4 regions of the Salinivibrio sp. MA440 genome follow, and region 3 is predicted to be linked to each of the others. Evidence: predicted binding sites of a transcription regulator. Region 3 holds the regulator's gene; each other region holds the start of a gene.
What was found. Region 3 encodes CRP, which controls carbon source genes, mostly activating them, when cyclic AMP is high. Its sites were predicted from a motif close to TGTGANNNNNNTCACA; they were not measured.

Region 1 (5,465 bases), on a different contig from region 3:
CCCCAAGCACTGATATAACGGTCGGCAAGGTTCGCCATGTGTGCGACTGTCTTTAATGCAGATTCTTTCATCGCTTTCTCCGAGGGGTCTGCCCCCTTCTTTTATTGGGCAATATTGTTGTCATTATTATCAGGTGGCAAGGCGAATCCCTTGCCACCTATCAGGTTGTTAACCCGTTATATTGCAATTAGCAATTAGCGTTTGATCGCTTTTAGCTGCCAAATATTATTAACATAATCACGGATGGAACGGTCAGAGCTAAACTTACCAACCAGCGCGGTGTTAAGAATGGCTTTGCGTGCCCACTGCGACATGTCTCGATAATCACGATCAATGTCATTGTGTGCGCGGACATAATCAGCAAAGTCAGCCAAACATAAGTACGGGTCACCACTTGTCATCACGCTGTCAAAGACAGGGCGCAGCAAACCAGGCTGCCCTGGCGTGAAGGTTTCATCCAATAGGCTATCTAAAGCGGCTTTTAGAAGCGGTTGATTTTGGTACGCTGTTTCGGGTTGATAGCCTTTTTGGCGTAATTCGGTGACCCCATCAACATCTAAGCCGAAGATATAGATATTATCGTCACCCACTTCTTCACGGATCTCGACGTTAGCGCCATCCATGGTACCAATGGTCAAGGCACCGTTAAGGGCCATTTTCATATTACCCGTGCCCGACGCTTCTTTACCGGCCATTGAGATTTGCTCTGACACATCGGCGGCTGGAATGATAATTTCTGCCATGCTTACGCGGTAGTCTGGAATAAACACCACTTTAAGCTTATCGCCAACGCGTGGATCGTTATTGATCGTTTCGGCCACCTTGTTGATAGCGAAAATGATCGATTTTGCCAGTTCATAACCTGGGGCTGCTTTAGCGGCAAAAAAGACAACACGCGGCGCCATGTTAAAGTTTGGCTCGTTGAGCAAGCGCTGATAGAGCGAAATCACATGCAATAGATTTAAGTGCTGACGCTTATATTCGTGTAGACGCTTGATCTGAACATCGAAAATCGCATCGGTGTTAAGCGTGATATCGAGGTTGGATTTTACCCAGTCAGCAAGGCGCTGTTTATTGCGCTTCTTGACCGCCATGAAGGTTTTCTGAAAATCAGCGTCGTCAGCATATTGTGCAACCTGCTCGAGTTGCTCAAGCTGTGCTGGCCACTGCTCGCCAATTTTTTCACTGATCAAGTTTGATAAATCAGGATTACAGAATTTCAACCAACGACGCGGTGTAATGCCGTTTGTCACATTTTGAATGCGACCTGGATAAAGCGCATCAAACTCAGGGAATAAATCACGTTTAACCAACTGTGAGTGCAAGGCCGCGACACCGTTGACAGCATAAGAGCCAATCACACACAGATTCGCCATGCGCACCATGCGTTCACCTTGATCATCGATCACGGATAACACTTGCTGTTTGCGCACATCACCAGGCCACTTTTGCTCCACGTCTTGTAAGAAACGATGGTTGATCTCGAAAATGATCTCCATATGGCGAGGAAGAAGCTCTGCCATGAGCGATTCACTCCACGTTTCAAGCGCTTCAGGTAATAACGTATGATTCGTGTAAGCGAAGGTACGGCTAGCAATGGCCCACGCTTCATCCCAACCTAAGCGATAATCATCTAGCAACACACGCATCAGTTCCGGAATGGCGATCGTTGGGTGAGTATCGTTAAGCTGAATGGTTTCATACTCCGGCAACGCCGCCAACGCATGTCCTGCTTCCAAGTGACGGCGAAGGATGTCACCCACTGAGGCGGCGCTATGGAAGTACTGCTGCATTAAACGCAGCGTCTTGCCCGCATCATGATTATCGTTGGGGTAAAGGACTTTAGTCAGGTTACCCGCATCAATATCAGCTTGCTGCGCATGGGTGTACTCGCCCGCATTAAAAGCATCAAGCGCGAACGGTGTCAGTGCTCGACCTTCCCACAAACGCAATGGATAAACGGTGTTACTTTGGTAACCGACAATGGGTAAGTCCCAAGGCATTGCCTGGATTTTCAAGCTAGGCACCCATTGACGATAGGTATGCCCCGCTTCCTCAACAACCTCAACATGGCCATAAAAACCAATGGTTTGAGTCAGGTCCGGACGGACGACTTCCCAAGGGTAGCCTTCTGGCTCACGCCATGCATCAGGCGCTTCTTGCTGCGCCCCTTGATCGAAAGATTGGCGGAAAAGGCCATATTCGTAGTGTAAGCCATAGCCAACTGCTGGATATTGCTGTGCCGCGAGTGAATCCATAAAGCAAGCGGCGAGACGCCCAAGCCCACCGTTGCCGAGTGACGGGTCACGCTCTTGCTCTAATAAGTCGGTAAGACCCAGACCGAGTTCACCAACGGCCTCAGCAATCACATCGTATAAACCCATGCTAATCAGGTTGTTGCCCGTCAAGCGGCCAATGAGAAATTCAAGAGATAAATAGTTAACGCTTTTTGCCTGTTTGATCGCTTGATCGTTTTCAGTCGCCACCAAGTCGCCTGTTGTGTGCTCAGCCAATGCACGCCCTAAGGCAAGGTACCAATCGCGTTGTTGAGCGGTTTCAGGTGCGTGACCTAGCTGGGTCAAGTGTTGGACCATGCTGATTTTAAACGCACTTTTATCAAAGGCATGTTGCTGTTTTGGGGTCATGTCATAACTCTCAATAATGGAATGAAACCTTGATGGCTATTCATCCTGCCCAACTCGAGAGTAACAAACATCCTCCCACTCACAGTGACGGAAAGGAGGAGATAGCAGGGCGTAGAGAGCTGTGTCACACACCAACAGTGAGCCGCCTCTCATCAATCCTAGCATCCACATACAAGCCAGTGATCAACATCACGTTATGGGACAAAAAGCATTCGAAAAGCAGCATGAAAAGTAAGAAATCACTTTTGTTATTTTTGTGCTCCAGCGCAAATTCTATATTTTCCAGGACACATAAATGTACAAAGCTATTTTAAAGGATAGCGAAAACAAAAAACTATTGTGATATAAATCACAAATATAGGGCGTAGATGCACCATTCTAGAGCAATCAACACAAGAGTGGAGAGAGATCATAGTTTGCTATCTAGGAGTCGCATAGACTCCAAGGAGGATAAAGCAGTGTCGCGCTGAGGGGCCGGCACCGTATTTGAGGTTAAGGACAGTGTGTTATGTGGATCCCATCAAAACTTACTCGACCAGGTCGGCTTTATAACGCCATATTGCGCCCTCGGGTGCTCGATATGCTACAACAAGCGCCTCACTATAAATTAGTGATGTTCCGCTCCCCCGCCGGCTATGGCAAAACAACCATGGCCGCACAATGGCTGGCTGATCAGTCCCATGTTGGCTGGTTTAGTATTGATGACAGTGACAATGATAGCTTCCGCTTTATTAACTACTTGTTACAAGCCCTGCATCAAGCCACGCAAGAAGGCTGCGCAAACACCATTAAGCTTGCTGAGAAGCGCCAATTCTCATCGCTTCGTGCACTTTTATCCGATGTGTTTGCCGAGTTAGCGAATTTTCATGCCACCAGCTATCTGGTATTGGATGATTATCAGCTTATTGATAACGAAGAAATCCATGAAGCCATGCGTTTTTTCATCAAGCACATGCCGGATAACCTCACTTTGGTCGTCACTTCACGAGCCAACCCGCCATTGGGCACCGCGAACTTGCGTGTTCGTGACTTAATGATCGAAATCGGGAACGAATTACTCGCCTTTGATAACGAAGAGACCACCCGCTTTTTTAATCAACGCGTGGCCGATGGAGTCGATGAGTCAACCGCCAATGCCTTGTGTACCTACGTTGAAGGTTGGCCGTCAGCATTGCAACTGATTGCAATTCAAGCGCAGCACCAAAAGCGTACGCTCATGCAAAGCGCGGCCTCGTGTGCCAGCTTTAACCATGCCCACCTTTGGGACTATTTAGCGGAAGAAGTGTTTGATTTACTTGATACTGAAACCCGTCAGTTTTTGATGAAAGTGTCGGTATTAGAAATGTTCAACGATGAATTAGTCTATGCCTTAACGGAGCGCGACGACGCGTTGGGGATGCTGGAGTCTCTGAACCGCTACGGTTTATTTATTTATCCACTCGAAGGCGACAACAATTGGTTCCGTTTTCACCATTTATTTGCTGAATTTCTCGCCCATGAGCGCCAGGCTCGGATCCCACAGCAGCAACAAACACTGCATCGGCAAGCGGCCTTAGCTTGGCTCAAGCTTGAATCGCCACATCAAGCATTGCGCCACGCACGTTATGGCGAGGATGATGCCCTGTTGGCAGATATTCTGAATCAATATGGTTGGCGGATGTTTAACCGTGGGGAGCTATCGACCCTCGAAGCGGCTATCAGCAAGCTAAATAACGAGTACTTGTACCAGTATCCGAGTTTAAGCCTACTTCGAGCTTGGCTTGCACAAAGCCAGCATCGCTATCATGAAGTGGGTGAGCTATTAGCAAGTGCAGAAAAAGCCTATCAAGCTCGCGAAATACCGCTCGACATTGATTATCAAGGCAATGCCAATGCGCTACTTGCACAGGTGGCAATTAATGCTAACGACCCAGAGCGGGCCATGCGCCTGGCTGAAAAAGCACTTGAGCAACTAGATAGCGCCAATTACCGTGGCCGTATTGTCGCGACATCTGTCGTTGGCGAGGTGAACCATGTGCTCGGCGAGCTCGATCGTGCCTTATCGATGATGCAACAAACCGAAAAACTCGCTCGTCAGCACCAAGTGTATCACCAGGCACTTTGGGCAATTTTACAACAAAGTGAAATTCTCCTGGCACAAGGCTATGTGCAAGCGGCATTTGAGCTGCTCGACAGTGCCGATCAACTCATTGAAGATCAGCAATTACACCAAGTTCCTTTACATGAATTTGCTTTACGCCTTCGCGCACAAATTCTTTGGTGTTGGAACCGTTTAGACGAAGCCGAAGCCTGTGCCTACAAGGGGCTCCAAGTGCTAGAGAATCAGCCCCCGAGCAAACATCTACACAGTTATTCCATGCTCGCCCGCGTCGCTGTTAGCCGCGGTGAACTCGACAAAGCTGCCAAGCACATTGAGCATATTGAGCATCTATTACGTGAGTCGGTTTATCATGTCGATTGGACCGCTAACGCGTCTTTATCGTTGTTACTCTATTGGCAAGCCAAGCACGAACTTCCTCATATGGAGGAGTGGCTGCATCAAGCCGTTCGCCCCGCATCGGCCTGTAATCACTTTAGCCAGCTTCAATGGCGTAATATCGCCCGGGCGCACCTCCATCTAGGTCAGTATGATCAGGCTCGCCAAGCCATTGATTTTCTCCGTCGCGAGGCGAACCAAGCCAATCTCGTGACAGATAAGAACCGAAATCTTATCGTGGAAGCGGTGCTCGCCAGTAAAGAGCATGAAACGGAGTATGCGAAAACGCAGCTTCAAGAAGCGCTTATACTCACTAATCAGACGGGTATGATGGGTAACTTTTT
Region 2 (5,465 bases), on a different contig from region 3:
ATTTTCTCTCGCAACGTATTACGCTGGCTGATGGTGCCGGTGAGCATCAGCATATTAAGGCTATCAAAGTAGTTGGACGCTTTATCTAAGGTTTGCTCGCTGACAATCGATGTCATCAAGGCTTTTTGTTGATGCGACTGATAGGCCAGCGAGGTGGCGAGCACAAGAGCGAAAACAAGAAAAAGAGCAAGAAGAATTTTGCTCGCAAGGGTCATACGCATGAGTCAACCATTTGTTATTAATTTATAGAGTTATCAGTTCTAGCCTGTAGCGACTATGTTAAACCGAGAGCGCACTTGTGGCGGTATCCTCATATAAAATGTGTGATTTCATCGACGTAAATCGTCCTAATAATGAGACGGAAACCCGTATTGCGAGGCATTCTGGCCGCACAGACTAACCGGTGTGGTCGGATGAATGCGTTTGAGTCGGCCAGCGAATTTAAGTAGCATGCGGCCTCTTGTTGTTGTTGGAATGAAGTAAAATGACCACTGAGTTGTTTAAAGAATTTACCTTTGAGGCGGCACACCATTTACCGAATGTGCCAGAAGGCCATAAATGTGGGCGTTTACATGGGCATTCATTTACGGTGCGTTTGTATGTAGAAGGCGACGTTGATCCGTATACGGGGTGGGTGATCGACTTTGCCGAAATAAAAGCGGCTTTCAAACCGATTTATCAGCGCCTGGATCATTACTATCTCAATGACATTGAAGGGCTAGAAAATCCAACCAGTGAAGTGCTAGCACACTGGATTTGGCAACAGGTAAAACCGAATCTGCCTCTGTTAAGCCAGGTCATGGTGAAAGAAACTTGTACCGCAGGTTGCACTTATCGAGGTGAGTAACGAAACTCGACGTGAGTAACAATACTCGAGGTAAATAAGAAGCAGTCGAGAGAAATAAAAAAACGCCGAGTAGCAGTGTCCAGCTTTATGAGGTCACTTCAGTACTCGGCGTTTTTTGTCGCTTTTCGACGTGTGCTTTGCTCCATGACGGCGCGATTTATCTTGCCACCGTCCTCGTCATCGTCACTTAGGCGATATTCAAATACTTGTGTGTTTGCACGGATAAACGCCAGCCGCGCGCAATGCAGGTGTCGATGCAAAGTTTGGTTGCACGTGGCTTTTGGCTTACCGGCTGCAGCGCAATGGTTGCACCAGGAGAGGCTGGGCAGGTCTCAAGCAGAGTCTCTAATTGTGTAATGTCCTTTTCTGTCCCCACCGGATGTTTTATCTCATTGGCTCGCGCCATCGCACTGGCGAGAACGGGCAATTTACCGCGCATATTGATTTTGGGCGACACCGTTACCCAGGTGGCTTGGCTCGCATAGACCGTATAGGTGCCACTGGTTTCAATTTGGCATTGGCATCCAGCCTCTTCCAAGGCTTCCGTTAAAGGTACCAAATCATAAAGACAGGGTTCGCCCCCGGTAATCACGATATGCTTAGCGTGATAGCGTTGCGTGATTTCAGTGACGATATCTTCGGCTCCTAGCCAGCACCAAGTCGGTGAATCCTCTGACTTATCAATAATAAAGATCTTATCTTGCTGATCCTTATCATCCGTTTCCCAGGTTTGCTTAGTATCGCACCAGGCACATCCTACTGGACATCCTTGCAAGCGGACAAAAACCGACGGAACCCCTGTGAAGGTGCCTTCGCCCTGGATCGTTTCAAATATCTCGTTGACTCGGTACATGGTGATTAATAGCGATAGAATATGAGCTCCGCATTATGCCAACGAATAAGTTTGAGATCTTGTTTTTTAGCCCGCGATTAGAGGATGAACAGCGTTACTGTTTAGACAGGTTTTGTGAGTTTGTACGCGATTTCAAAGATACAAAGTGACAAATGTCACGTGCTAGCGGCCAATTGCTTCACAATTAGTTCGCGAAGTAAAAAAATTCACCTAAATAGGCGGTGTCAGGGTTTATCGCCACAGCCACGTAGTAATAGGAAAGGGCATGATTATTGGGCAGCCGGGACATATCGATCATATTAAGCGCAAAAATGCGGGCACGATTTATAACTTAATCGACCGTTTTGAGCCTATTTCGCGGATCGAACTCTCGAAACGCAGCCAACTGGCGCCTGCCAGTATCACCAAAATTGTGCGCGAACTGATGGACGCTCACCTTGTAAAAGAGGCGCCGATCCAAGAAACGAGCATGCGCGGGCGTCCAGCTGTAGGGCTGATGCTGGATAACGAAGGCTGGCAATTTTTGTCCATGCGTCTAGGAAGAGGTTATCTCACTCTGGCGCTGCATTCGCTAAGCAGTGAAATTTTGATTCAAGAACGGCATGAATTAACGGTGGTGGCGCAAAGTGCATTACTCACCACCGTGGTCGATCATGTCAATGCGTTTTTCTCTCGTCACCAACAAACGGTGGATCGTGTCACCAGTATTGCGATTTCGCTACCGGGCTTGGTAAATAGTGCCCAAGGCACCGTGATTCAAATGCCGCACTTCGAGGTCGACCATATGCCTCTAGGGCCTGTATTACATCGAGAGACCGGTTTGCCGGTATTTGTGGGGAACGACACCCGTTCTTGGGCACTAGCGGAAAAGTTGTTTGGTAACGCGAAAGAAGCAGGCAGCGCCGTTCTGGTCGCAGTTCACAGCGGCGTTGGGGCCGGTATTGTGCTCGAGGGCAAAGTGCTTCAAGGGCGGATCGGTAACGTTGGCGAGTTAGGTCATATTCAAATTAAGCCCTTTGGTAAGCGGTGTTTTTGCGGTAATTATGGCTGTTTGGAAACGGTCGCAAGCCTGTCCGCGATCTATGAGCAGGTGGAGACATTGCTCAATGAAGGGCATCCGAGTTGCTTGCACGACCAACCCCTCACGATAGAGGCTATATGCGATGCAGCGGTGTCAGGCGATGGTTTGGCCCACCAAGTGATCACCGAGCTGGGGCATCACTTGGGAACCGCCATAGCGATTGTGGTGAATTTATTTAACCCAGAAAAAATATTATTTGGTGGCGAATTCAATCGCGCTAAATCGGTGTTGTATCCTGCGATCATGGAATGTTTAAAAACGCAGACGATTCCGCTGTATAGCAAGTACCTAGTCTTGGAAGAAAGCTATTTCTATACCCAAGCGACGATGCCTGGAGCGGCGATGGTAAAGCAGGCGATGTATGATGGCAATTTGCTGATGAAAGTGCTGGAGGGCTAATCGTTACCTTGGCTGACAATTAAAAAGCGGTTAAAGAAAAAGCAGGTGTTGATGCACCTGCTTTTTTTTGATCTTGGCTAAGGGCGTTGGTTAGCTGTTTTTACGCTCTTCACCCAAGCATGCCGCCGCGGTAAATACTACGTCGGTTGAGCTATTCAGGCCCGTTTCGGCAGAGTCTTGTAAAACACCGATAGTAAAGCCAATCCCAACCACTTGCATGGCAATCTCTTGTGGAATACCAAACAAATTACACGCGAGTGGGATCAACAATAGGGAGCCGCCAGCAACCCCCGACGCGCCGCACGCGGATACCGCGGCCACCACACTCAACAGCACAGCCGTGGCGATATCCACTTGGATACCGAGTGTATGAACAGCAGCCAGGGTTAATACGGTAATGGTGATCGCCGCGCCTCCCATATTGATGGTGGCACCGAGTGGGATAGAGACAGAATAAGTATCTTCATCCAAATCAAGGCGGCGGCATAGCTGCATATTCACTGGAATGTTGGCTGCAGAGCTACGGGTGAAGAAAGCGGTGAGACCGCTCTCACGCAGGCAGCGAAAAACAAGGGGATAGGGGTTTTGACGCGTTTTGATATACACAATCAGCGGATTTACCACCAAGGCGATGGTTGCCATACTGCCGAGTAGCACCCCCAAAAGGTGTAAATACCCCATCAAAGCATCAAAGCCACTTTTCGCTAACGTGCTTGCTACTAAGCCAAAAATACCCAAAGGCGCAAACCGGATCACAAAGCGGACGATCATCGATACCCCCTCGGATACATCCGAGAAGACACGTTTGGTTTCGTTCGACGCATGATGAAGAGCAATACCTAAGCCAATCGCCCAAGCCAAAATACCAATATAGTTACCACTCATCAACGCGTTAACAGGGTTGTCAACGATATTGAAAAGTAGCGTACTTAATACCTGGCTAATACCCTCTGGCGGCGTAATGCTAGCATCCGTCGCAGCAAACTCGAGGGTAGTCGGGAACAAAAAACTCATGGTCACCGCGGTCAATGAAGCCGCAAGGGTGCCGATAAGATAAAGCCCAATAATGGGGCGCATGTTGGCCCGTTGGCCTTGTTTCTGGTTAGCAATGGACGCTGCCACTAAAACGAAAACCAAAATGGGTGCGACGGCCTTCAATGCGCTGACAAAAAGTTGTCCGAGCAATCCGGCTGTGCCAGCAAGCTCGGGGGATAGATAGGCTAAAACACCACCGGCAAGAATACCGATGAGTATTTGAAGTACCAGCGAGTTACCTCGACTGACACTGGCGAGTTGTGTTTGACTCATGTGACTCTCACTTCACTGTGTTTATTATCAATGGCTGTTAATGAATCGTTAGAAGTGACGAATTAAACCAGTTAAATTCACCCTATGTAAAGGGAAAATTGTTACTTTGAACTAGTTAGGTAGGACTGAAGTGGCGAGTTATGATTAATGAGAGGTTTATTTAGTGTAATTATTCTGTTATCACTGCAGAATAAATGGTGATAATTCTAGGTCTAGCCGAGCAAATACGTGGATTTAGGCGGCCATCTAGCATAAAAAAAGGCGACCATAGCGGTCGCCGAAGGATAACAACTAGCACAGAAATTTTTAGTAAATCGCATGTCCCACGGTATTGAGCAACTTACTCACGCCTTTTGTGAAGTAGAGAGGGGCATCTGCAATGGTATAGCAAAGGCAACCTTCTTTTGTGTATGGCGTATGATGGTGACGGCTATCGAGTAAAATAAAGTCACCTGGCACATACTGACCACTTTCATCTTCAAAGGTACCGTCCAACAAAAGGGTTAACTCATAGCCCTTGTGAGTGTGCGCAGGCACTGAACCGCCTTCATCGATATGAAGAAAACTGGCTCGCGTTGCCCCTTCGTCGAGATTAAGTCGCGCACGTTGAACTTTACCAAAGGATGCCCAATTTGAATCGCCGAATCGTTGCAGCGCCCGGGGTAAGGCATATGTTTTTTCACCGACAGTAATTTGTGTTGCGCGCGCTTCAGGTTGTTCCGCGCCAGATTGCGTCAGCGCATCGGCATCGTTGGCAGCCGCTTGTTCAAAAATGGCGGATAGCATTTCATCTTCAGCATTGTGATCCCACTCATTTACCATCAACGCTTCGTCGCCGACTGTTTCTTGATCAAACGCCACTGATGCAAGCTTTTCTTCTGCAGTGGCCACGTAAGCTTGGCACTCCTGGCAAAGTTCAACATGAGCAGACAACGCAATCGCCATCGAAGTCGGCAATTTGCCAGCAGCAAAAGCAT
Region 3 (5,465 bases):
TGGTGATCGTCAGCCACGATCGCTTTTTATTGCGTGCGACAGCCGATGACTTGTATTTGGTGGACAAGGGCGCAGTGCTACCCTTTGATGGCGACTTAGACGACTATCACCGCTGGCTGACCGAACAACAACGCGCTGATCGTGCGGAAAACAAAAAGCAAGCCGCAGACGAAAAACTTGCCCCACAGCAAACGCAGTTAGATCGAAAAGCACAAAAGCGTCGTGAAGCCGAATGCCGAAAACAAACGGCGCCACTACGAAAAAAAATTGACCGTTTAGACACAAAGATCGAACAACTTTCTGCCATTATCGCAGAAGCAGAAAACCAATTAGCGGATCCCGCTATTTACCAGAGTGACAACAAAGCCCGTTTAACGGAGCAATTGCAACGCCAAGCCGATGCAAAGTCGACGCTCGAAGAGGTGGAACAAGAATGGATGGAGCAACAAGAAGCGCTAGAAGCCCTGGAGGCGACATTCAACCAACACTAACGCCTGGGATGGCAAACGCCGCCGATCTTTGGCAGTTTTGTTTGCACCACTATGCTAAGCAAGAGGTCAAACAAGCCTGCCTTAAATTACAAGACGAGCACCAAGGCAATGTGAACCTTGCTTTGTTGCTCGCTTGGATTGAAAGCCACGGTTACGGGCTTAGCCCCGAGAGCCTCACCCAGCTTAAGCACGCCTTGAGCCGGTCTGAACATTTGCTGATCGCTTATCGCCATCTAAGACGCGATCTCAAGCCACGCGTGGGAACCGGCCAATATAAAAAAATGCTCAACTTTGAACTCAGTTTAGAAAAGTTCCAGCAACAAGACTTGATTGAAGTGCTTAATCGTCAATCCTGGCTCACACAAGCCGCGTCTCCCTTGGCCTATTATTGCCGCCAGCTATCCCCCTCTGCCCGAAATCTCTATACACCACTACGGGTAGACCGGCCTACAAAAGAGGATGGAGCAGACGATGATGACACCCTTTAATCCCATTCCAACTGCCCGTAATGCGCATCTGCAAACCTTACTGCCACGCCTGCTGCGCCGGCAACCGCTTTTTGCGCCTATTTGGCAAGCGTTTGATCTGCCTGACGGTGACTTTGTCGATCTTGCATGGACGCATCATCCCGAAGTAGGACAGCCTATTATTGTCTTGTTTCATGGCCTGGCAGGAAGCTTTGATAGCCCTTATGCCAATGGATTATTGGCCGCTTTTAAACAGCAAGGCTGGTGCGGTGTGGTGATGCATTTTCGCGGTTGCAGTGGCCGTCTTAATCGCGCGCCGCGGACTTATCATTCCGGCGAAACGGAGGACGCTCGGGCATTTTTGACCTATTTACGCCAGACCTACCCGAACAATGAGATTGCCGCTGTGGGAGTCTCTTTGGGAGGAAACATGTTGGTGCGCTACCTGGCCGACTATCAGCATGATCCGATTGTCAGTTGTGGTTGTGCTATTTCTCCCCCGCTCGATTTAGCGGCGTGCTCGACCCGTATTCAACAAGGGTTTTCCCGTGTTTATCAAGCGTATTTGCTACGGTCGATGCGACAAACCTTATCGGAAAAACTTACCCGACACCAAAAAGTGGGTCGGTGGCATGCTGGGGAGCGGCCAAAGATTAAAACTCTGTTCGAGTTTGATCAAACGGTCACCGCACCGCTGCATGGCTTTGACGATGCTCAACACTACTATCAAAGCTGTAGTGGTTTATCTGTCCTTGACGCTATTACGGTCCCACTTGCGATTATCCATGCGAAAGACGATCCCTTTATGACCGACGCAGTGATCCCAACCTCGCCTCTGCCCGCGAATATTGACTATCAACTGAGCGAACATGGTGGGCATGTTGGTTTTGTTACCGGCAGTTGGCGCCAGCCACAGTTCTGGCTGGAGCAGTCGGTGCCTCACTGGTTAGCCTCACGCCTTTGCTCGTCCCGTTAAAAAAGGACGCCACGCAAAGCAAAAAAGACCGACGCACATTGATCTACTGCATTGTGTTGAATGATTGGGTAAAATGCGAGCTGATTCACAATATCAGCATCAAGCACCCTAACGTCTCAGCCATAAATCAACAAAAGGTGATGTAGTATGATGGTTCCTTGGCAATCGGTCCCTGAGGAAACACTGACTCGTTTAATCGAGCACTTTGTGTTACGGGAAGGAACCGATTATGGTGAGCAGGAAGTCAGCTTTGCACAAAAAGTGGCGGATGTTCGCCAACAACTGCAATCCGGCGACGCCGTGATTGTGTATTCTGAGTTGCACGAGACAGTGGATATTCGTCGTAAAGAAGCACTCAGATCTTAGCATCGCTGTACGCAATAAACAGCGATACACATTCAGACTGAATGACAGGGCGCGTCATGTCGGCTAAACACCCAATCATCGCGGTCACCGGCTCTTCAGGAGCAGGGACCACCACCACATCCGAAGCATTCCGTAAGATGTTCCAGATGATGAACATCAAAGCGGCGTGGCTAGAAGGGGACAGTTTCCATCGCTTTACGCGACCGGAAATGGACGTCGAGATCCGTAAAGCACGTGAGCAAGGACGGCACATTAGTTACTTTGGCCCCACCGCCAATGATTTTCCGCGATTAGAGCAGTTTTTCCGTGAGTACGGTGAACTCGGCACAGGCAAATATCGCCGCTACTTGCATACCTTTGACGAAGCGGTGCCCTACAATCAAATGCCAGGGACCTTCACACCATGGCAGGATTTACCCGACAATACCAACGTACTATTTTACGAAGGCTTGCACGGCGGTGTGGTTAATGGTGAGGTCAATGTCGCCCAACATGTCGACCTATTGATTGGTATGGTCCCGATCGTCAACCTTGAGTGGATTCAGAAGTTTGTCCGCGATACCCGCGATAGGGGCCACTCACGCGAAGCGGTCACCGACTCGATTGTGCGGTCGATGGACGATTATTTGCATTATATTACGCCGCAATTCTCACGCACTCACATTAACTTTCAACGGGTGCCGACGGTCGATACCTCCAACCCACTGAACGCCAAAGGCATTCCTTCGTTGGATGAGAGCTTTGTGGTGATCCGCTTTCGAGGGATGAAAAACGTCGACTTTCCTTATCTGCTGCAAATGATCACGGGGTCTTTTATGTCACGGCATAATACACTCGTCGTGCCAGGCGGTAAGATGGGCTTTGCGATGGAACTTATCATCCGTCCATTGATTCAGCAGCTAATCGAAAAAGGCAAGATTGGCTAGGGCGTAGCGCATCTATCGTGTATTACTTCTCAAGCCGTGATCTTAGCCACGTTTTTGCCAGTTTTTTAGGCGGTTGGCCTAGATCAAAATCAAGAAATTGCTAACAAAAAAAGATACACTCTTGTTAACATACAGTGAGCTTGTAGCCCGCGCCCAGACTTCGTATTCTGTGCATAGATCTGGTGGGTTACCCCTCAGACAAAGATAGGACGTTGTTGCCGGGCAACACATGCAGAGGAAATAAGTTATATGGTTCCAGGAAAACCTCAAACAGACCCTACACTCGAGTGGTTCCTTTCACATTGTCACATCCACAAGTATCCGTCTAAAAGCACGCTGATTCATGCAGGCGAAAAAGCGGAGACCTTGTATTACATCGTGAAAGGGTCTGTCGCCGTTCTAATCAAAGATGAAGAAGGCAAGGAAATGATCCTGTCTTATCTTAACCAAGGTGATTTCATCGGTGAGCTAGGCCTTTTCGAAGATGATCAGGAGCGTACCGCTTGGGTTCGGGCTAAGTCTCCTTGTGAAGTGGCAGAAATCTCATTCAAAAAGTTCCGCCAACTGATCCAGGTTAACCCCGATATATTGATGCGTTTGTCCTCACAAATGGCGCGCCGTTTGCAAGTGACCAGCCAAAAAGTGGGGGATCTTGCCTTCCTGGACGTCACGGGCCGTATTGCGCAAACCTTGTTGAATTTAGCGAAGCAACCCGATGCCATGACGCACCCTGATGGCATGCAAATTAAGATCACACGTCAAGAAATTGGCCAAATCGTTGGCTGCTCGCGTGAAACCGTGGGGCGTATTCTTAAAATGCTGGAAGAGCAAAATCTTATTTCAGCCCATGGTAAAACCATCGTGGTATACGGTACCCGCTAATCACAGCGCTCTCTGTATTCCCAACCGACGCCCTGGCGTCGGTTTTTTTATCGCCGCTTTCTGGCAAGCGTCTGGATAACTTCTACACTCAAAACGATATTGTTAACACTTAATTAACAAGGTGTCGTTTATGAAAAAACTGATAACTGCCCTCACCGCCCTCGGCCTCGCTGTATTTTCAGTCCATGCCACGGCTAACACCACCATTGTCCATCCAGAACCGCGAGCTGGCTCGGCACTTGATCTCTATGCCATTGAGCTGATTGAATTTCTTGCCGAAAAATCAGGAGAATCTGTCACCTTACAAGCCTTTGACGGCCAAATTGGATCTCAATCTCGTAAGGTGGAAATGCTCAAGCAAGGCAAGCTCACCGTCGACTGGCTTGGTGCCGACCGTACACTGGAAGCTGAATTGATCCCCGTTCGCTATCCCGTGTTTCGTGGCTTACTCGGCCATCGCCTGTTTATTACCAATCAAGCCACTGAGCCCCAACTTGCTCAGATAAGTAGTGCGAGTGACTTGCAGTCTCTGACTATGATTCAGGGACAAGGTTGGGCCGACGTCAAGGTGCTTAACTCAGCGGGATTTCGCGTACGTGAAATATCGAGCTTTGAAAACATTTTCAAAGTGGTTGATACGGGCAGGGCCGATCTCTTCCCTCGTGCCTTGATTGAGCCTTTTAGTGAATTAGCCGAGCGGCCGCAATACGGTAACCTGTTAGTTGACCCACACCTGATGCTGATCTATCGCTTCCCAATGTTCCTGTTTGTGTCTCCGCAACATGCTGACGTCGCCGAGATGTTAAATGGCGCTTTGGCCGCAATACGGTAACCTGTTAGTTGACCCACACCTGATGCTGATCTATCGCTTCCCAATGTTCCTGTTTGTGTCTCCGCAACATGCTGACGTCGCCGAGATGTTAAATGGCGCTTTTGAAGCGGCGTATCAAGACGGATCATTTATCGAGTTTTTCAATAATGCGTCTTTAGTTAAGGAAACCTTTGAAAAGGCGAACATTGGTGAGCGTACTGTCATCCGAGTCGATAACCCGCATTTAAGCAACGAAACACAAGCGATTCCAGACACGTTTTGGCTCGACATCGAGGCCCAATAGACGACAAAAAAAAGGGAGCGTATCACACGCTCCCTTTTCCCATGATGTCGATAAGCAATGCGTGACGCACTAATGGGTGCTTTCAAAGATTTTGTCTGCCGAAGCAGCCACAAAACCTTGGTAGAGCTCACCATTGGGCAACACATACCGCTTAGCAAACTCGTAAAAGCCACCCGGGATGGTTTGCGTGCAATCGGAGAAAGAAACGGGCACGCGGTCAGCCATGGTAGAGGATTGCTCCA
Region 4 (5,465 bases), on a different contig from region 3:
TCATCGTTGCATTGGTGCCAAAGTAGAAGGGCGAATTGTTCCGTTCACCTATCACCTACAAATGGGCGACCAGGTTGAAATCATCACGCAAAAAGAGCCTAACCCGTCGCGAGATTGGCTCAATCCCAGCCATGGATTTGTTAACTCAAGTCGTGCGCGCGCCAAAATAAATGCTTGGTTCCGCAAGCAAGACAAAGACAAGAACATTGCTGCCGGTAAAGAAATCTTGGATACCGAGCTACAAAAAATTGGCGGCATCAGTAAAGATGCCAATTTGGCGCTAAAACGCTTTAACGTTAACACGCTGGACGAGCTTTATGCCGGCGTGGGCAGTGGTGATTTGCGCATTAATCAGGTAGTGAACCATATTAATGGCCTGATTAATAAACCGAGCCTGGAAGAAGAAGAGCAGCAGTTGTTAGAAAAACTGCAGCAAAGCGAACAAAAACCGAGCACCGGCAAAGCCCACCGCGATGCCGTGGTTGTCGAAGGTGTTGATAACCTGATGACGCATCTCGCGCGCTGCTGCCAGCCGTTGCCGGGTGATGACATTAAAGGATTTGTTACCCAAGGGCGTGGTATTTCGGTCCATCGTGCAGATTGCGAGCAGCTCAATGAGCTTAGCCATCATGCACCGGAGCGGATTATCGCCACGGTGTGGGGGAAAGGCCATATTGGTCAATACCATGTACGCATTCGCCTTTCGGCAAACGAACGAACCGGGCTGGTCAAAGATATCAATAACGTGTTAAGCAATGAGAAAGCACGGGTAGCCGGGATGCAAAGCCGGGTTGATTATAAAAAGCAAATGTCGATCATGGACTTTGATCTCGAAATCTCTGATTTAGATACCTTAAGCCGCGTTGTAAACCGGCTTGAACAAGTGAAAGATGTGGTCGAAGCGAAACGCCTCCGCTAATACATTCGCCCTGTTTCGACAGGGCGTTTTTTTCATGAAGGAACCTTCTTATGGCGTCAATTGACAACTTACTGACGATCATGGCGACCTTACGCGACCCTAATCATGGTTGTGACTGGGACAAGGCACAAACCTTTGCCTCTATCGTGCCTCATACCTTAGAAGAGGCGTACGAAGTGGCTGACGCCATCGAGCGTGAAAACTGGTCGGACCTAAAAGATGAGTTGGGCGACCTTCTTTTTCAAATTGTGTTCTACAGTCAATTAGGGCGCGAACAACATCGATTTGATTTTGACGATGTCGTCAGTGCGGTGTGCGATAAGCTCACGCGTCGTCACCCTCACGTATTCGGTCCTAAAGATGCGGACGGGAAGCCATTAAGCTCGCCTGATTGGGAAGGTATTAAGGCGCAAGAGCGCGCAGAGAAAATGCCCTCAACCCAATCCTGCAGTCTATTAGATGGCGTGACTCAGGGGTTGCCCGCGTTAACTCGCGCCCACAAGCTACAAAAACGATGTGCAAGGGCAGGGTTTGATTGGCCAACCGTGGCGCCGGTTATCGCGAAAGTGCGAGAAGAGCTGGAAGAGGTCGAACATGAATTGGCACAGACACCGGTTGACGCAAGCCGTGTGGAAGACGAAGTTGGCGATCTTTTGTTTGCTGTCGTCAATGTCGCGCGCCACCTAGGCACGGATGCTGAGCAGGCGTTGCGCGCAGCCAATCAGAAATTTGAACGTCGCTTTCGTGGCGTTGAAAATCAATTACGTGATAATGGAGAAAATATTCAACAATGTCAGCTGGATGAACTAGAATCGGCGTGGCAAGCGGTTAAAAAAGACGAGTAAGGCAATATCCTGTAATTGGCATAATTGATTTGTGACAATTAAAAACACCAGGGTGTGTGGTAGCTTTCACATTGTGGGAGTCAGTGGGGTCTGGTATCATAATATCCCGTCCAGAACTTCATTTATTTCCTCTAAATCCAACTCTCAGGTTTAGCATGACGACGAACTACATTTTTGTTACGGGCGGTGTTGTATCCTCCCTCGGTAAGGGTATTGCTGCAGCCTCATTAGCAGCCATTCTTGAAGCGCGTGGCCTTAACGTCACCATCATGAAACTCGACCCTTATATTAACGTGGATCCAGGGACAATGAGCCCTACCCAGCACGGAGAAGTATTCGTCACGGAAGACGGCGCAGAGACCGACCTTGATCTCGGTCACTATGAGCGCTTCATTCGCACTAAAATGACCAAGCGTAATAACTTTACCTCTGGCCGTGTTTATGCGGATGTACTGCGCAAAGAGCGCCGTGGAGACTACCTGGGGGCGACCATTCAGGTGATCCCACATATTACCAACTCGATCAAAGATCGCATCGTCGCAGGCGGTGAAGGTCACGATATTGTGATCGTCGAGATCGGCGGAACGGTCGGTGATATTGAATCATTACCATTTTTGGAAGCGATTCGTCAGTTGACGGTAGACGTGGGCCGCGAACATGCCATGTTCATGCATCTGACATTAGTGCCTTACTTGGCTGCGGCAGGCGAAGTAAAAACCAAGCCGACCCAGCACTCAGTAAAAGAGCTTCTGTCGATTGGTATTCAGCCGGATGTGCTGGTATGCCGTAGTGAGCGTCCAATTCCTGCCAATGAACGCGCTAAGATTGCGCTGTTCTGTAATGTGGCGGAAAAAGCGGTGATCACCATGAAAGACGTCGACTCTATCTACAAGATCCCATCGTTGATCCGTTCGCAAGGGTTGGACGATTTGGTCTGCAAGCGCTTTGGCATTGAAGCCGTAGAAGCTGACTTGTCTGAATGGGAGCAAGTGAGCTACGAAGAAGCCAACCCAATGGGTGAAGTCACCATTGGTATGGTCGGTAAGTACATTGAATTGCCGGATGCGTACAAGTCCGTCAATGAAGCGTTAAAACATGGTGGGTTGAAAAATCGCCTGACCGTCAACATCAAGTACGTGGATTCACAAGATCTTGAAACCCGCGGCAGTGAAATGCTGAAGGACTTGGACGCGATTCTCGTCCCTGGTGGATTTGGTGACCGCGGCATTGAAGGTAAGATCCTTGCGGCACAATATGCACGTGAAAACAATGTGCCGTATCTGGGTATTTGTCTTGGTATGCAGGTGGCGTTGATTGAATACGCACGTAATGTCGCCGGCATGGAAGGCGCTAACTCGACTGAGTTTAGCCAAGCAAGCCCTTATCCTGTCGTTGGCCTGATCACTGAGTGGGTCGATGAAGAAGGCAAAGTGGAAGAGCGTAGCGAGACGTCAGATCTTGGTGGCACCATGCGCCTAGGCGCGCAGCTTTGCCACTTAGCTGAAGGTTCGAAAGCGCATCAGCTCTACGGCAATACCCAAATCCATGAGCGCCATCGCCACCGTTATGAAGTGAATAATCTGCTACGTCCTAAGCTAGAAAAAGCAGGATTGTCAGTTTCTGGTCTGTCTGCCGATAAAAAGCTGGTAGAGATCATTGAAAACCCAGCACATCCTTGGTTCGTGGCGTGCCAGTTCCACCCGGAATTCACTTCAACGCCGCGTGATGGCCATCCACTGTTTGCTGGATTTGTTGCTGCGGCAGGCAAAAAACAGCGCGGTGAGCTATAAACGACATTCGAGCGGTAGCCCAGAAGGCGGCCGCTCTTTATTTTTAAAAACAATGACAGACGAGAGGAATCACAATGTCTAAGATCGTTAAAGTTCTAGGTCGTGAAATTATTGATTCACGCGGTAACCCTACCGTTGAAGCGGAAGTTCACCTAGAAGGTGGTTTCGTTGGTATGGCAGCAGCTCCTTCTGGTGCATCTACGGGTTCTCGCGAAGCACTAGAACTGCGTGACGGTGATAAGTCACGTTTCATGGGTAAAGGCGTACTGAAAGCGATTGAAGCTGTGAATGGCCCAATCGCAGAAGCATTGCTGGGTAAAGACGCTAAAGCGCAAGCAGATATCGACCAAGTGATGATCGATCTCGACGGTACCGAGAACAAATCTCAGTTCGGTGCTAACGCTATCCTCGCGGTTTCCTTGGCGAACGCCAAAGCGGCGGCAGCGGCAAAAGGCATGCCTTTGTTCGAGCATATCGCTGAGCTAAACGGTACTGCGGGTCAGTTCTCTATGCCTCTGCCAATGATGAATATCCTGAATGGTGGTGAGCACGCGGATAACAACGTTGATATCCAAGAGTTCATGATCCAGCCAGTCGGTGCTAAGACGCTAAAAGAAGCGCTGCGTATCGGTGCAGAAGTATTCCACAACCTTGCCAAAGTACTGAAAGCCAAAGGCCTAAGCACTGCTGTTGGTGACGAAGGTGGTTTTGCGCCTAACCTAGAGTCAAACGCAGCAGCACTCGCTGCGATTAAAGAAGCGGTTGAGCAAGCAGGCTACGAGCTGGGTAAAGACATTACTTTAGCAATGGACTGTGCAGCGTCTGAGTTCTATGACAAAGAGCAAGGCATCTACAACATGAAAGGTGAAGGTAAAACCTTCTCTTCAGAAGAGTTTAACCACTATCTTGCTAAGCTGGCTGAAGAGTACCCAATCGTGTCTATCGAAGACGGCCTCGACGAGTCTGATTGGGACGGCTTTAAGCACCAAACCGAACTGCTGGGTGACAAGCTTCAGCTGGTCGGTGATGACCTGTTCGTAACTAACACTAAGATCCTGAAAGAAGGCATCGACAAAGGTGTGGCGAACTCTATCTTGATCAAATTCAACCAGATCGGTTCGTTGACTGAGACGCTGGCTGCAATCAAGATGGCGAAAGACGCCGGTTACACGGCGGTTATCTCTCACCGTTCAGGCGAAACTGAAGACGCAACCATCGCTGACTTAGCGGTGGGTACTGCAGCAGGCCAAATCAAAACCGGTTCGATGAGCCGTTCAGATCGCGTTGCTAAGTACAACCAGCTTATCCGCATCGAAGATGCGCTGGGTGAAAAAGCACCGTTTAACGGTCTAAAAGAAGTGAAAGGCCAATAATCGGCACTTAGACACTTTTATTAGAAAAGCCGCGCCGTTTAACGGCGCGGCTTTTTTTCGTTTAGGAAAACCATGACACCAGCGACCTGATCCGCTAGCCTATGCGACTAGAATTCTATTGTGCAAATACGTCGAGCCGATATAGGAAGGAGTACAGGTATGAGGCTGCTATCGGTTGCGCTGTTTCTCACGCTTGTTTGGCTACAATACGATTTATGGTTAGGCAAAAATGGCGTGACAGATTACTGGCAAATTGAAGCCAATGTCGCCGTGCAGCAACAGGCCAATCAAAAACTCGTGACGCGTAATCAACAAATGTACGCGGAGATTGCGGATTTAAAACGCGGTCAAGAAGCGATTGAAGAGCGCGCACGTAACGAGCTTGGCATGATCAAACCCGACGAAACATTTTTCCGATTGGTCGATACAAGACAATAACCGATTACCGCCTGTAGGCGGTACTAACAAAGAAGATAACTTGTGGTCGAACAAACCTCTTTGCAGCCTGGCGCTTTGCGGTCGGGTATCAGTGCCGTGG

Region 1: a site for CRP is predicted at 2,984-2,999, ahead of malT (HTH-type transcriptional regulator MalT). Genes of this name have one in related genera too.
Region 2: a site for CRP is predicted at 1,845-1,860, ahead of mlc (sugar metabolism global transcriptional regulator Mlc). Genes of this name have one in related genera too.
Region 4: a site for CRP is predicted at 1,820-1,835, ahead of BZG80_RS03825 (CTP synthase). Genes of this name have one in related genera too.

Annotation. Positions count from the first base shown of each region.
Region 1 covers NZ_MUFI01000006.1:16,812-22,276, forward strand. Annotated here, with positions in the region: gene malQ (4-alpha-glucanotransferase) at 1-71, opposite strand, end outside; gene BZG80_RS02810 (glycogen/starch/alpha-glucan phosphorylase) at 195-2,645, opposite strand; gene malT (HTH-type transcriptional regulator MalT) at 3,154-5,465, shown strand, end outside.
Region 2 covers NZ_MUFI01000042.1:23,683-29,147, reverse strand. Annotated here, with positions in the region: gene BZG80_RS12550 (methyl-accepting chemotaxis protein) at 1-221, opposite strand, end outside; gene queD (6-carboxytetrahydropterin synthase QueD) at 485-847, shown strand; gene queE (7-carboxy-7-deazaguanine synthase QueE) at 1,035-1,700, opposite strand; gene mlc (sugar metabolism global transcriptional regulator Mlc) at 1,966-3,180, shown strand; gene sstT (serine/threonine transporter SstT) at 3,271-4,488, opposite strand; gene BZG80_RS12525 (ChrR family anti-sigma-E factor) at 4,795-5,465, opposite strand, start outside.
Region 3 covers NZ_MUFI01000026.1:31,079-36,543, reverse strand. Annotated here, with positions in the region: gene BZG80_RS09580 (ABC transporter ATP-binding protein) at 1-491, shown strand, start outside; gene BZG80_RS09575 (TIGR02444 family protein) at 500-979, shown strand; gene BZG80_RS09570 (hydrolase) at 963-1,934, shown strand; gene BZG80_RS09565 (YheU family protein) at 2,082-2,300, shown strand; gene BZG80_RS09560 (phosphoribulokinase) at 2,357-3,226, shown strand; gene crp (cAMP-activated global transcriptional regulator CRP) at 3,476-4,108, shown strand; gene BZG80_RS09550 (hypothetical protein) at 4,239-4,940, shown strand; gene BZG80_RS09545 (hypothetical protein) at 4,915-5,223, shown strand; gene BZG80_RS09540 (DUF1338 domain-containing protein) at 5,293-5,465, opposite strand, start outside.
Region 4 covers NZ_MUFI01000007.1:126,330-131,794, reverse strand. Annotated here, with positions in the region: gene relA (GTP diphosphokinase) at 1-919, shown strand, start outside; gene mazG (nucleoside triphosphate pyrophosphohydrolase) at 970-1,764, shown strand; gene BZG80_RS03825 (CTP synthase) at 1,920-3,554, shown strand; gene eno (phosphopyruvate hydratase) at 3,629-4,927, shown strand; gene ftsB (cell division protein FtsB) at 5,087-5,365, shown strand; gene ispD (2-C-methyl-D-erythritol 4-phosphate cytidylyltransferase) at 5,408-5,465, shown strand, end outside.